DNA from 2 places in the Methylobacterium sp. P3_A11 genome. Region 2 is predicted to be linked to the other one. Evidence: predicted binding sites of a transcription regulator. Region 2 holds the regulator's gene; the other holds the start of a gene.
The links. The regulator PhoB, encoded in region 2, activates phosphate uptake and scavenging genes when phosphate is short. The targets are predictions, from matches to a motif close to TGTCATNNANCTGTCAT.

Region 1: phnC (phosphonate ABC transporter ATP-binding protein) is a predicted target of PhoB. The motif match lies at 3,688-3,704, and genes of this name have one in related genera.

Annotation. Positions count from the first base shown of each region.
Region 1 covers NZ_JBFUGA010000030.1:33,606-40,822, reverse strand. The annotation lists gene AC1DXK_RS12080 (autotransporter family protein) at 1-1,060, shown strand, start outside; gene AC1DXK_RS12075 (ceramide glucosyltransferase) at 1,150-2,310, shown strand; gene AC1DXK_RS12070 (DUF1045 domain-containing protein) at 2,336-3,022, shown strand; gene AC1DXK_RS12065 (LbetaH domain-containing protein) at 3,015-3,635, shown strand; gene phnC (phosphonate ABC transporter ATP-binding protein) at 3,748-4,596, shown strand; gene phnD (phosphonate ABC transporter substrate-binding protein) at 4,699-5,625, shown strand; gene phnE (phosphonate ABC transporter, permease protein PhnE) at 5,642-6,523, shown strand; gene phnE (phosphonate ABC transporter, permease protein PhnE) at 6,520-7,217, shown strand, end outside.
Region 2 covers NZ_JBFUGA010000010.1:68,032-75,248, reverse strand. The annotation lists gene pstS (phosphate ABC transporter substrate-binding protein PstS) at 1-892, shown strand, start outside; gene pstC (phosphate ABC transporter permease subunit PstC) at 978-1,955, shown strand; gene pstA (phosphate ABC transporter permease PstA) at 1,968-2,858, shown strand; gene pstB (phosphate ABC transporter ATP-binding protein PstB) at 2,881-3,696, shown strand; gene phoU (phosphate signaling complex protein PhoU) at 3,809-4,528, shown strand; gene phoB (phosphate regulon transcriptional regulator PhoB) at 4,676-5,371, shown strand; gene AC1DXK_RS05375 (protein-disulfide reductase DsbD family protein) at 5,554-7,217, opposite strand, start outside.

The sequences.
Region 1 (7,217 bases), on a different contig from region 2:
GGCGTTCTTCGTCCGCGAGGCGGTGCTCGACCGCCTGCGCTGGGGCAACCCCGGCACGGGCCTGGATTACGGCACCCTGCCGTCCGCCTACGCGGCCGACCTGCCGGGCCGGCCGCCGGTGGTGGCGGCCGTGCCGGTCCGGACCCTCGATCCGCAGGTCTTCGGCCTCTGGGGCCAGGGCTTCGGGGCGTTCGGCACCGCCGACGGCGGCGGCAACGCGGCCGACCTGAACCGGCAGATCGCGGGCTTCGCCGCCGGCGCGGACCTGCGCCTGCCGGGCGGAATGCGGTTCGGCGTGGTCGGGGGCTACACCGAGGCGTATCTCGACAGCGCCGGCCGGCTCGGCGGCACGGGCGGTCTGGAAAGCGCCACGCTCAAGAGCGGGTTCGGCGGCGTCTACAGCGGCTATGAAGTCGGGTCGGTCTCGCTGCGGCTCGGCGCAGTCTACGCCGATACGGATACGCGCACCCGCCGCGTGGTCTTGTACGGCCTGTCCGACACCCCGACCGGGCACGGTGGCGGCCACACGGTGCAGGGCTTCGGCGAGATCGGCTGGAAGATCCCGCTGGCCGCGCCGGCCGCGGCTGTGCTGGTCTCCCAGGACGGAGCCGGCGCGATCGCGGTTCAGCCCGCGGCGGCCTATGTCGAGCCGTTCGTCGGCGCCGCCTATGTCGGCATCCGGCGCGACGCCTTCGTGGAGGCCGGGGGTGCCGCGGCGCTGACGAGTCTCGCGCGGGACTACGATCTCGGCGCGGCGACCGTGGGCGTGCGGGCGCAGACGAGCCTGGATCTGGGCCTGGGCCTGCCGGTGGCGGCGCGCGGGCTGGTGGGCTACCGGCGGGCGTTCGGGGACGTGGTGCCGGCGGCGCTGCTGCGGTTCGGCACGGGGCCGGCTTTCCTGAGCGCGGGCGTGCCGATCGACCGGGACGCCTTCGTGGCGGAGGTGGGACTCGACCTCGCGGTGGCGCCGAACGCGAGCCTGGGCGTGGCCTACACGGGCCAGACCGGCGCACGGGCGCAGGACCAGGCCGTGAAGGGCAACTTCACCTTTCGGTTCTGAGGAGCACCCGGCGGCCGCCTCTGTCACACGCCTGACGCGGTCCGGCCGCTAGCGGACCGGACCGCTCGCCTCTCGCTCGAGGGATCCGCATGATTGACGCCACGGTGCCGGCCCTGTCCCTCGGCGCGCTCCTGGCCCTCGTCCAGATCGGCAGCATCGCGGTCGCGGGCCGGCGCCTCGGCGGGGCGCCCGGCCGGAGCCCCGGACCGTCGCGCTTCCCGGCCGGCGCGCCCGTGTCCCTGGTCCGCCCGCTCCACGGGGTCGAGGCCTACAGCGAGGAGATGCTCACCCGGAGCTTCCGGCTCGATTATCCGTCCTACGAGCTGATCTTCTGCGTGGCCGATCCGGGCGACCCGATCCTCCCGATGGTCCGGCGCCTGATCGAGGCCCATCCGGAGGTGCCCGCCCGCCTGATCCTCGGCGACGAGCGGGTCAGCGCGAATCCGAAGCTGAACAACTGCCTGCGCGGCTGGCGCGCCGCCGCCCACGACTGGGTGGTGCTCGCCGATTCCAACGTCGCGATGCCGCCGGACTACCTCCAGCGCCTCCAGGCGGCGTGGCGGGACGACACCGGCCTCGTCTGCTCCGCGCCGGCCGGCGCCCGCCCGCGCAGCTTCATGGCCGAGGTGGAATGCGCCTTCCTCAATACCCTGCAGGCCCGCTGGCAATACGCCGCCGAGGCCTTCGGGCTGGGCTTCGCGCAGGGCAAGAGCATGCTCTGGCACAAGCCCTTTCTGGAGGCGCAGGGCGGCCTTCAGGCGCTCGCGGCCGAGATCGCCGAGGACGCGGCCGCCACCAAGCTGGTGCGCGCCGCCGGCAAGCGGGTCCACCTCGTGGCGAGTCCGTTCGAGCAGCCGCTCGGCCCGCGCGGCTTCCGCGAGGTCTGGGCGCGGCAGCTGCGCTGGGCACGGCTGCGGCGGGTGACCTTCCCGCTGTTCTTCGCCCCCGAGATCGGCAGCGGCGTCCTGCTGCCGGCCCTCCTCGTCGCCCTCTGGGCCGGCAGCCTCGCGGGCCTCGCCGGCGCTGCCGGCCTCGCCGCCCTGTGCTATGCCGCCGAGCACCGGCTCGCATTCCGCGCGGGCTGGCACCGTTCGCCCCGCATGCTGGCGGCCTTCCTGGCGCGCGACGTCCTGATCCCGGCGATCTGGCTCGGCGCCTGGATGCAGAGCGCCATCGTGTGGCGGGGCAACGCCATGGATGTGCGTCCCCGGCGGGCCGCCGATGCGCGTCCCTACGCGCCGACGGCCTGACCGCTCGACGATCGGAGGCCGAGACGTGTCGCGCCGCTACGCCCTCTATTGCCTGCCTGCCCCGGGCTCCCGGCTGGAAGCCTTCGGCCGGTCCGTCCTCGGCACCGACTCCGTCGCGGGGGCAGCGGTCCCGCACCCGGAGGGCTTGAGCGACCTCGCCGCCGTCACGGCGGGCGCCCGGGTCTACGGGTTCCACGCCACCCTCAAGGCGCCCCTGCGCCTCGCGACGGGCACCACGGAGGCGGATCTCGTCGCCGCCACCCGCGACCTCGCGGCCGCCCACCCGCCGGTGGCGGTCGGAAATCTGGTGGTCGCCGCCCTCGGGCCGTTCCTCGCCCTGGTGCCGGAGGCCCCGCCGCCGGGCCTGGGGCTCTTCGCCGCCGAGTGCGTCGCCGCCCTCGACCCGTTCCGCGCGCCGCTCACCGAGACCGAGCGGGCCAGACGCCGCCCGGAGCGCCTCGACCCGCGCGGGCGGGCGCTGCTGGCGCGCTGGGGCTACCCGTACGTGTTCGAGGCCTTCCGCTTCCACATGACCTTGACCGACGCCCTGCCGGAGGCGGAGCGCGACGCGTGGCACCGGCGCCTGTCCGAGGCCTATGCCGCCGCCGGGCCGGATCCCCTCGTGATCGACGCCGTCTGCCTCCTGACCCAGGACGGGTCGGGCTCGTTCCGGCTCCTGGCGCGCCTGCCCTTCGGAGAGGCCCGTGGTTGACCGCGCCCTCGGACTCGAACCCGCGATCGATCCCAGCGCCCGGGTCGTCGATGGCCGCCTCGGCCGCTACACGGAGGTCGGCGCCCGCACCCGCCTCACCGAGACGATCCTCGACGACTATTCCTACATCGGCCAGGATTGCGAGGTGATCTACACGACGATCGGCAAGTTCTGCTCGATCGCCGCCAGCGTGCGGATCAATCCCGGCAACCACCCGATGGAACGCGCGTCGCAGGCGCACTTCACCTACCGGGCGCACGCCTATTGGCCGGACGAGGCGGACGAGCCGGCCTTCTTCGACCGGCGCCGGTCGAGCCCGGTGGCGATCGGCCACGATGTCTGGATCGGCCATGGCGTCGTGGTGCTGCCCGGCCGCACCGTCGGCACCGGCGCCGTGGTGGGCGCGGCCGCCATCGTCACCCGCGACGTCGAACCCTATACGATCGTCGTCGGCAATCCCGCCAAGCCGGTCCGGCGCCGCTTTCCCGAAGGCGTCGCCGCGCGCCTGATGCGTCTGGCCTGGTGGGACTGGGATCACGAGCGCCTGCGCCGGGCGCTCCCGGATTTTCGCAGGCTGCCCATCGAAGCATTCCTGGAGAGATACGAAGATTAAGTCGGCTATCGAACTACAGTCGCTGCGCCGGCAAACTTAATCGACCTGTATTCGTCATCCAATCGTCGTGAAATCGGCGTTTAGCTGCGGCCATTCCCCGGCGGATGGTGGCATGCTGGTTATCGAGGGTCTCACGCGCCAATACGGCGACCGGCGCGCCGTCGACGGCGTGTCGCTCCGGATCGAGCCGGGGAGCTTCGTCGGCGTGATCGGCCGGTCGGGTGCCGGCAAGTCGACGCTGCTGCGCCTCATCAACCGGCTGGCCGACCCCACGTCCGGGCGCATCCTCCACGAGGGGCGGGACGTCACGGCCCTGCAGGGCCGAGCCCTGCGGGCGTGGCGCACCCGCTGCGCCATGATCTTCCAGCAGTTCAACCTCGTCGGCCGCCTCGACGTGATGACCAACGTGCTGATGGGCCGCCTCAGCCACGCGCCGAGCCACCGATCCCTGCTGCGCCTCTGGTCCGAGGAGGACCGCGCCATGGCGCTCGCGGCCCTGGAGAGCTTCGACATGGGCGAGTTCGCCGGCCAGCGGGCCGACGGCCTGTCGGGCGGGCAGCAGCAGCGTGTCGCCATCGCCCGCGCCCTCGTGCAGGAGCCCGAGATCCTGCTCGCCGACGAGCCCGTCGCCTCCCTCGACCCGCGCAACACCCGCTTGGTGATGGACGCGCTGGCCGAGGTGAACCGGCGCTACGGCATCACGGTCCTGTGCAACCTGCACTCCCTCGACCTCGCCCGCGCCTATTGCGACCGCCTCGTCGGCCTCGCGGCCGGCCGCGTCGTGTTCGAGGGCGGCCCGTTCGACCTCACCGAGGACGTCGCCCGCCGGCTCTACGGCCTGGAGGCCGGCGAGGTGCTCGATGATGCGGCCCAGCGCGAGGCCGAGCAGCGGGCGGCGATGCCGGGCCGGCCCGGCTTTGTGCCGGCCCGGCCGGTGCGCGAGGCCGCCCTCGGCGCCTGAACCGGGCCATCCGGCCCCAACACCAACGACGGATCGGGAAACGCCCGGCCGGCCCCGCGGCCGGCCGAACCCGCGACACACGCCGACACGAAGGACGACACGATGATCACCCGACGCACCCTCGCCGCCGCCGCGGCCCTCGCCCTCCTCGGCCTGCCGGCCGCCGCCCAGGACTGGAAGGCCCAGTACCCCGAGTTGACCCTGGGCGTGATTCCGGCCGAGAACGCCTCGGGCACGTCCGACCGCTGGGCGCCGCTCACCGCCTACCTGACCAAGACCCTCGGCGTGCCGGTGAAGCTGCGGGTGGCGAGCGACTACGCGGCCGTGATCGAGGGCCAGCGGGCCGGGAACATCCAGATTGCGTGGTACGGGCCGGCCTCCTTCGCGCGGGCCGTGATGACCGGCGTGAAGATCGAGCCGATCGTCAACCAGAAGCACGAGACCGGCGCCTCGGGCTACTATTCGGTGGTCTACGTGCTGGCTTCCAGCCCGTACAAGACGGTCGAGGATCTCAAGGGCAAGAACCTCGCCCTGGTCGATCCGAACTCCACCTCCGGCAACCAGGCGCCGCGCTTCTTCCTGAAGCGGGCGGGCTACGACGTCGAGAAGTTCTTCGGCAAGACCTTCTTCGCCGGCAGCCACGAGAACGCCGTGCTGGCGCTCACCCAGGGCACGGCCGACGCCGCCGCCAACCTGTGGAATTCCGAGACTGACACGATGGTCACCCGCATGGCCGCCAAGGGCATGCTCAAGAAGCCCGACGGGACGCCGATGCAGCAGTCGGACTTCCGGGTCGTGTTCAAGTCCGACTTCCTTCCGGAGGGACCCTTCGCCATGCTGGAGAGCCTGCCGGACGACCTGAAGGCCAAGATCCGCGCCGCCTTCGTGGCCCTGCCGAAGGCCGACAAGGCCGCCTTCGACCGGCTCTCCGACGGCAAGGACCAGGATCTCACGCCGGTGACCCTCAAGGATTACCAGCCGATCATCGACATGCTGCGGTTCAACGACGAGCAGCGCCGGAAGTCCTGATCCGGAGCCGCCGGACTTGCGCGGTCCGACACCCCTGTCGCCGGAGCGGGCAGCCGCCCTCTCCGGCCTCTACGCAGCGGCGACCGGCGCCGCCCGTCGCCGCACGCTGGCGAGCTTCGCCGTCGTGGCGCTGCTCGCCGTCGTGGCCGGGCTCGCCGCCGAGGTGCGGCCGCTGGTCTTCGCCGAGAACATCGGCAAGTTCACCGCCTACATCCGGCAGATCCTGCCGCCGATCGGCCTCGAGCACCCCCTCGAGGACGTCCGCGCCTGGTACTGGGGCCTGCCCAAGTGGCTCGGCCTGCTGGGCGAGACCCTGCTCATGGCCTATCTCGGGACGCTGCTCGGGGGGCTCGCGGGCTTCGCCCTCAGCTTCGTGGCCGCCGCCAACCTCGTGCGGTCGCGCCTGCTGCGGCTCGGCGCGAAGCGCCTCCTGGAGCTGTGCCGCACCGTCCCCGAGGTGGTGTTCGCGCTGATCTTCGTGATCGCCTTCGGCCTCGGCCCGATGGTGGGCGTGCTCGCCATCGCGATCCACACCACGGGGGCGCTGGGCAAGCTGTTCTCCGAGGTGGTCGAGAACATCGACATGCGTCCCGTCGAGGGCCTGTCGGCCTCGGGCGCCACCTGGGTCCAGACGGTGCGCTTCGCGGTGCTGCCGCAGGTGCTGTCGAACTTCGCCTCCTACGCGCTGCTGCGCTTCGAGATCAACGTGCGCGGGGCCGGGGTGATGGGCTTCGTCGGTGCCGGCGGCATCGGCCAGGAATTCCTCGTGGCGATCCGCAACTTCTACTACGCGGACGTGAGCGCGATCCTCGTGCTGATCATCCTGACCGTGTTCTGCATCGACCTCGCCACCGAGCGGGTCCGCCACCGGCTGATCGGCCCGGAGGCCGCCCGATGAGTGCGCGTCCCGAGGCCCTGCGGGCGGCGGCCCGGGCCGACCTTGCCCGCCTGCGCGCGCGCTATCCCGCGCAGTTCCGCACCGACTGGCCGGGACGGGCGCGACTGGCCGCCCTGCTCGTCGTCCTGGTCGGGCTCGCGGCGTTCGGCACCTGGCGCCTCGACTTCTCGGTGGCGCGGATCCTCCACGGGCTCGGGCGGCTCGGCACCTTCGCGGTGCTGATGCTGCCGCCCTCGCCGGAGGGCCAGTTCTGGACCTTCCTGCACGCGCTGGGCGAGACCCTCGGCATCGCCTTCCTGGGCACGCTGACGGCGGCGATCCTCGCCTTCCCGGTGGCGTTCCTGGCGGCCCGGAACGTCGTGCCGAACCCCTTCGCGCGGTTCGCCGTCCGCCGCGGCCTCGACGTGATGCGCTCGGTGGACGTGCTGATCTGGGCGCTAATCTGGATCAACGTCGTGGGCCTGGGTCCGTTCGCCGGGGCGCTCGCCATCGCGTGCTCGGATTTCGGGGCGCTCGGCAAGCTGTTCTCCGAGGCGATCGAGACCTGCGACAAGCGCCCCGGCGAGGGCGTCGTGGCCTCGGGCGGCTCGGCGCTCCACCGCATCCGCTTCGGCCTGATCCCCGGGGTGCTGCCGGTCTTGGCGAGCCAGGTCCTGTACTTCTTCGAATCGAACACCCGCTCGGCGACGATCAT
Region 2 (7,217 bases):
CTCGGGCCTTAACTATCAGTCGATCGGCTCCGGCGGCGGGATCAAGCAGATCCAGGCCAAGACGGTCGATTTCGGCGCCACCGACGCACCGCTGAAGGGCGAGCAGCTGGCCAAGGACGGCCTCGTCCAGTTTCCGACGGTCATGGGCGGTGTCGTGCCGGTAGTGAACATCCCCGGGATCGAGCCGGGCAAGCTCAAGCTCACGGGTGACGTCCTCGCCGACATCTACGCCGGCAAGATCGCCAAGTGGACCGATCCCCGGATCGCCAAGCTCAACGAGGGGCTCAAGCTACCCGATTCGAACATCACGCCGGTCTACCGCTCGGATGCGTCGGGCACGACCAACATCTTCACCACCTACCTGTCCCAGGTCTCCGAGCCCTGGAAGAAGGAGTACGGCGCGGCCACGACGATCTCCTGGCCGGTCGGCCAGGGCGGCAAGGGCAACGAGGGCGTGACCGCCACCGTGAAGCAGGTGCCGAACGCCATCGGCTACGTCGAGTCGGCCTACGCCAAGCAGAACAGGCTGTCCTACGCCCTGCTCCAGAACAAGGCCGGCAAGTATCCACAGCCGGACGACAAGGCGTTCCAGGCCGCCGCCGCGAGCGCCGACTGGAAGGCAGCCCCGGGCTTCGGCATCTCGCTCACCAACCAGCCGGGCGACGAGGCGTGGCCGATCACGGCGGCGACCTTCATCCTGATCCACAAGGATGCCGCCGATCCGGCCAAGGCCGCCGATACGCTCAAGTTCTTCGATTGGGCCTACAAGAACGGCGACAAGCTCGCCTCCGACCTCGACTACGTCCCGCTGCCGGACAACGTCGTCGAGCTGATCCACCAGGAGTGGAACGACGTGAAGGGCAAGGACGGCAAGCCCGTCTACACCAAGTAAGCGTGGCCGGGAGGAGGTGAGAACCTCCTCCCTCGCTTCTGAGATCGCACCGCGCTACCACGCCACCCTTCGCAGAGAACCGCGGATGCCCGCTTTGACAGACTCGATCGCCCTGGGCCGACCTCGTGCTGCCACCGCGCGGAAGGCGCCGAGCCGGAGCCTCGACACCCTGTTCCGGACGTTCTCCTACGGAGCGGCCCTGCTCGTCCTGATCGTGCTCGCCGGCATCCTCGGATCGATCCTGTACGGCGGCTGGCCCGCCTTCCGCGAATTCGGCTTCGCCTTCCTCACCTCCAGCGCCTGGAACGTCGGGACCGAGCAGTACGGCGCCCTCGTGGCGGTGATCGGCACCGTCGCCTCCGCCTTCCTGGCTCTGCTGATCGGCGTACCGGTGTCCCTCGGGATCGCGGTCTTCCTGACCCAGCTCTGCCCGGGCTGGGCGCGCAAGCCCGTCGGCATGACGATCGAGCTGCTCGCCGCCGTGCCGAGCATCATCTACGGCATGTGGGGGCTGTTCGTGTTCGCGCCGCTCTTCGCGCGCTTCGTCCAGATCCCGACCTCGAACCTCGTGGAGGGCATGCCGGTCGTCGGCACGCTGTTTTACGCCCGGGTGCCGTCCGGCGTCGGGGTCCTGACCGCCGGGATCATCCTGGCGATCATGATCGTGCCGTTCATCGCCTCGATCGCCCGGGACATGCTCGACCAGATCCCCACCGTCCTGCGCGAGAGCGCCTACGGGATCGGCTGCACCACCTGGGAGGTGGTGCGCCACGTTCTGGTTCCGCAGGCGGCCGTCTCGATCATCGGAGCGATCATGCTCGGCCTCGGCCGGGCGCTCGGCGAGACGATGGCGGTGACCTTCGTGATCGGCAACGCCAACCGGCTCTCCGCGTCGATCTTCGATCCGAGTTCGACCATCGCGTCGCGCATCGCCAACGAGTTCAACGAGGCGGACGGCCTTCAGCTCAACGCGCTGATGGCCCTGGGCTGCATCCTGTTCGTGATCACCTTCGTCGTGCTCATCATCGCACGGCTGCTGACCCGCCGCGTCAAGGCCGCCTGAGGAATTCGCGCGATGGACGCCACCAACACGATCGCCGCGACCGCCCAGCGCCGTCCCGGCCGGGTCCGCCGGGGGCGCCGCCTCGCCGACCGGACGCTGCGCATCGCCTGCACCGCCGCGACCCTGGTGGGCGCCCTGGTCCTGGGCTCGATCCTGGTGATGCTGATCGTCCAGGGCGTGCGCGGCTTCACGCCGACCCTGTTCACCAGCCCCACCCCGGGTCCCGGCTCCGAGGGTGGCGGCATCGCCAACGCCATCCTCGGGAGCCTCGTGCTGACCGGGATCGGCATCCTGATCGCCACCCCGGTGGGCGTCATGGCGGGGACCTTCCTGGCCGAGTACGGACGCGGCTCGAAGCTCGCGGCGCTGATCCGCTTCCTCAACGACATCCTGCTCTCGGCGCCGTCGATCCTGATCGGCCTGTTCGTCTACACGCTGATGGTGCGGCCGATGGGGACCTATTCGGGCTGGGCCGGCGGCGTGGCCCTCGCCATCATCGCCGTCCCGGTGATCGTGCGCACCACCGAGGACATGCTGCGCCTTGTCCCCGGCACCCTGCGGGAGGCGGGCGCGGCCCTCGGCGCACCACCCTCGACGGTGATCGTCAGCGTGACCTGGCGGGCGGCGTCCGCCGGCATCGTCACCGGGATCATCCTGGCGCTGGCGCGCATCGCCGGCGAGACCGCGCCGCTCCTGTTCACCGCCCTCAACAACAATTCCTGGTTCTCCGCCAACCTGATGGGCGGCGTCGCGAACCTGCCGGTGATGATCTACCAGTTCGCCCTCTCGCCCTACCCGAACTGGCAGGGCCTCGCCTGGGCGGGCGCGCTCCTCATCACCGCGACGATCCTGGCGCTGTCGATCATCGCGCGCCTCGTGATCAAGCCGCAGCCCACGCGCTGAGACCCCCTTCGAGGACACGACGATGAACGCCGCCTCCGCGATCCCCACGGTCGATCTGAACCGCAATCGCGCCGAAGAGGGCGGGCCTGTACGGATCGCCGTCAAGGGCCTGAACTTCTACTACGGGAGCTTCCACGGACTGAAGGACGTCAACATCAACTTCCACGACCGGCAGGTCACGGCGCTGATCGGGCCGTCCGGCTGCGGCAAGTCCACCCTTCTGCGCTGCTTCAACCGGATCTACAGCCTCTACCCGGAGCAGCGGGCCGAGGGCGAGATTCTGCTGGACGGCGAGAACATCCTCAGCCCCTCCGTCGATTTGAACGAGTTGCGCTCGCGCATCGGCATGGTGTTCCAGAAGCCGACGCCGTTCCCGATGTCGATCTACGACAACGTCGCCTTCGGCTTGCGCCTCTACGAGAAGCTGCCGAAATCCGAGCTGGACGGCCGGATCGAGGAATCCCTGCGCAAGGCCGCCCTGTGGGACGAGGTGAAGGACAAGCTGAAGCAGCAGGGCACCGGCCTGTCGGGCGGACAGCAGCAGCGCCTGTGCATCGCCCGCACGGTGGCGCAGCGCCCGGAGGTGATCCTGTTCGACGAGCCGACCTCGGCCCTCGACCCGATCTCCACCGGCCGCATCGAGGAGTTGATCGAGCAGCTGCGCGACGAGTTCACCATCGTGATCGTCACCCACAACATGCAGCAGGCGGCGCGCATCTCGCAGTTCACCGCCTTCATGTATCTGGGCCAGCTGGTCGAGTTCGGCCCGACCAACCGGATGTTCATGAACCCGACGGAGCGGCGCACGCAGGACTACATCACCGGCCGCTTCGGCTAGCCTGCCCGAACCCTCCGGCCCCGGGCACCGCCGCTCCACCTCCGGGGTCTGCCGGCGGATCGCCGTCCGCCCCCCGGAGCGCCGCCCCCGGGACACCATCGAAGGATCCACCATGCCCGGCCATATCGTCACCTCCTACGATACCGACTTGGAGAACCTGCGTCGCTCGATCTCGGAGATGGGCGGCGTGGCCGAGAAGATGACCGCGGAGGCGACCGACGCCCTCGTGCGCCGGGACGACACCCTCGCGCAGGCGGTGATCCTGGCCGACAAGCGCCTCGACGCCCTCCAGCGGGACATCGAGGAACGCGCGGTGCTGCTCATCGCCCGGCGCCAGCCCCTGGCGATCGACCTGCGCGAGACCATCTCGGCGATCCGCGTCTCCGGCGATCTCGAGCGGATCGGCGACCTCGCCAAGAACGTCGCCAAGCGGGTGGTGGCGATCTCCGATCAGGCGCCGGCACAGAAGATCGTTCTGGGCGTGCGCCACATGAGCGACCTCGCCGAGGGTCAGCTCAAGGACGTCCTCGACGCCTATGCGAGCCGGGACATCGAGGCAGCGCACGACGTCTGGGAGCGCGACGGCGAGATCGACGCCCTGTACAATTCCCTGTTCCGCGAACTCCTGACCTACATGATGGAAGATCCGCGCAACATCWCGTRCTGCACGCATCTCCTGTTCTGCGCCAAGAACGTCGAGCGCATCGGCGATCACACCACCAACATCGCCGAGACGATCCATTACCTCGCCACGGGCGAGACCCTGGCGGGCGACAGGCCGAAGAACGATGCCTCGAACTACGTGACGGTGGACGGTGTCCAGGCTCCGTGAGCACCCGGAATCGGGCCGTACGCCGCGGCTGGGGGCGCCGTCTCCTGTGGGGTGCCGCCAGAGAGGCCGTGCGTACGGATTGAGGCGGAGCGGTGCCTCCTGCACCATCCGCGGGGCCGCTGGTAGAACGGGTCATCAAACGTGAGCATGCAAGTCCTGATCGTCGAGGACGAGGAGGCGCTGACCACGCTGCTGCGCTACAATCTCGAGGCGGAAGGCTTCCTGGTTGACACGGCTGCCCGCGGCGACGACGCCGAATTGCTGCTGGCGGAGCGGATCCCGGACCTCGTCCTGCTCGACTGGATGCTGCCGGGCCTCTCAGGGATCGAGCTGTGCCGCCGGATCCGGGCGCGCCGGGAGACCGAGCGCCTGCCGGTGATCATGCTCACCGCCCGCGGCGAGGAGGGTGACCGGATCCGGGGGCTCGGCACGGGGGCCGACGACTATATCGTCAAGCCGTTCTCGGTACCGGAACTGCTCGCCCGGATCCGTGCGCTTCTGCGCCGGGCCAAGCCCGCCCACGTTTCGGACCGTCTGGCGGCGGGCGACCTGGAGCTCGACCGCACCGGCCACCGCGTCCGCCGCGGCGGCGAGGAGTTGCATCTCGGTCCGACCGAGTTCCGGCTGCTGGAATTCCTGATGCTGGCGCCGGGCCGGGTCTTCTCCCGGGAGCAGCTGCTCGACGGGGTCTGGGGTCACGACGTCTACATCGACGAGCGGACCGTAGACGTGCATGTCGGGCGCCTGCGCAAGGCCCTGAACGGGCCGCGCCAAGCGGACCCGATCCGGACGGTGCGCGGCTCCGGCTACGCCTTCGACGAGACCTTCTCCCTCGAAGCCTGAGGCGGCCCCACGGGCTGTCCGGATAGGACATCGCTCCGGCCGTTCCGTCATCACGAGCGCAGCGAAGTGACCCAGGGCATCGGGACGCCTGTGAGCGTGGCGCTGCTGGGTTGCTTCGCTCCGCTCGCAAAGACGGCGGGACGGGCGCGCGGATCTTCGAGCGGGCTAGGCCCCTCAAAGCCTCAGCGGGCCAGCGCCGCGCTCCGGCCCGACGCGGCCGGCACCGCCTCCAGCGCCGCGAGGACCGTGCCCTCGGTCAGGATCTGCGGCAGCACCTGGGGCTCCCCGGTGCCGCTGTAGAGCAGGTAGAGCGGCACGCCGCTGCGCCCGTGCTTCTCCAGGAGGCGGGTGATCTCGGGGTTCTGATTGGTCCAGTCGCCCTTCATGTAGGTCACACCGCGCTCGGCCATCGCGGAGCGTACGGCCTTGGTGTTGAGCGAGGTCGCCTCGTTCACCGCGCAGGTGATGCACCAGGCGGCGGTCATGTCCACGAAGACCGGGCGGTGCGCATCGATCAGGGCGGCGAGGCGTGCCTGGGTGAACGGCTCGACCCCGTCGGCGGCCTGCGCCGACGGCGCGATGCGGTCCCGCGGCAGGGTCACCGCGAGGGCGGCCCCGGCGAGCAGCGCGAGGGCCGCGGCGGACTGCGCGATCCGGCCGGCCGTGGGCGCGCCGGCACGTCCGTGCTCCCAGGCCCAGGCCGCGAAGCCGATCAGCACGAGGCCGATCAGTGCCGCCAGCAGACCCTGGGGATCGACCTGCTGTGCCAGCACCCAGATCAGCCACGCCACCGTTGCGTAGACCGGGAAGGCCAGGATCTCCTTGAGGGTCTCCATCCAGGCCCCCGGCCGCGGCAGCGCCCGCAGGGCCGGCGGCCAGAGCGTCAGCACCAGGAACGGCAGGGCGAGGCCGAGGCCGAGGCTCGCGAACACGGCGAGCGCCACCCCTGCGCTCTGGGTCAGCGCGAAGCCCACCGCGGAACCCATGAACGGTGCCGTGCAGGGCGTCGCCACGAGGGTCGCGAGGACGCCGGCGAAGAACGAGCCGCTCAGGCCGGCCCTTCGGGCGAGGCCGTCACCGATCCCGGCGAGGCCGCCGCCGACATGGACGACGCCCGACAGGCTCAGGCCCATCGCGAACAGCAGGTAGGCGAGGCCCGCGACCACGGCGGGCGATTGCAGCTGGAAACCCCAGCCGATGGCCGCGCCGCCGCCCTTCAGGGCGATCAGCAAGGCGGCGAGGGCCAGGAAACTGCCCACCACGCCCGCCGTGTAGGCGAAGCCGTGCAGGCGCAGCCGCGACCGGCTCTCGCCGGCATGCCGGACGAGGCTCAGCACCTTGATCGACAGCACCGGGAACACGCAGGGCATCAGGTTGAGGATCAGGCCGCCGAGGAAGGCGAAGGCGGCAGCCGTCGCAATCGTCAGGGCGTCGAGATCGGGACCGATCGCCGTTGTGGCCGCCGCCGGTGTGGTCGCCGCCGAGGCCGCCGGGGCCGCGGCGGCCTGGAGCACCGGCTCGTCGCCATACGCGAAGGCCAGGCGTCGCGTTCCGGAATCACCCAGCTCGTCGAGGGTCAGGACGCCGGGGAGCGTGCCGGGCGCCGGATCGGCCGGAGTGCTGCGGGCGAGGGTGAGGTGCAGGCCGGATTCGTCGACGGACATCACCTGCGCGGCGGCGTTGTCGATCGCCGTCTCGGCATAGGGAAAGTACGCGGCGTTCCGGATGGAATCCGGCCTGAGGCCGGTCGCGGCGAAATCGAGCCGGAGGGTGTCACCCTGGCTCGACACGCGGAGCGGCCAGAGTGCCGGCTTGGGCAGGGCGGCCCGGGCACGGTCGAACAGCG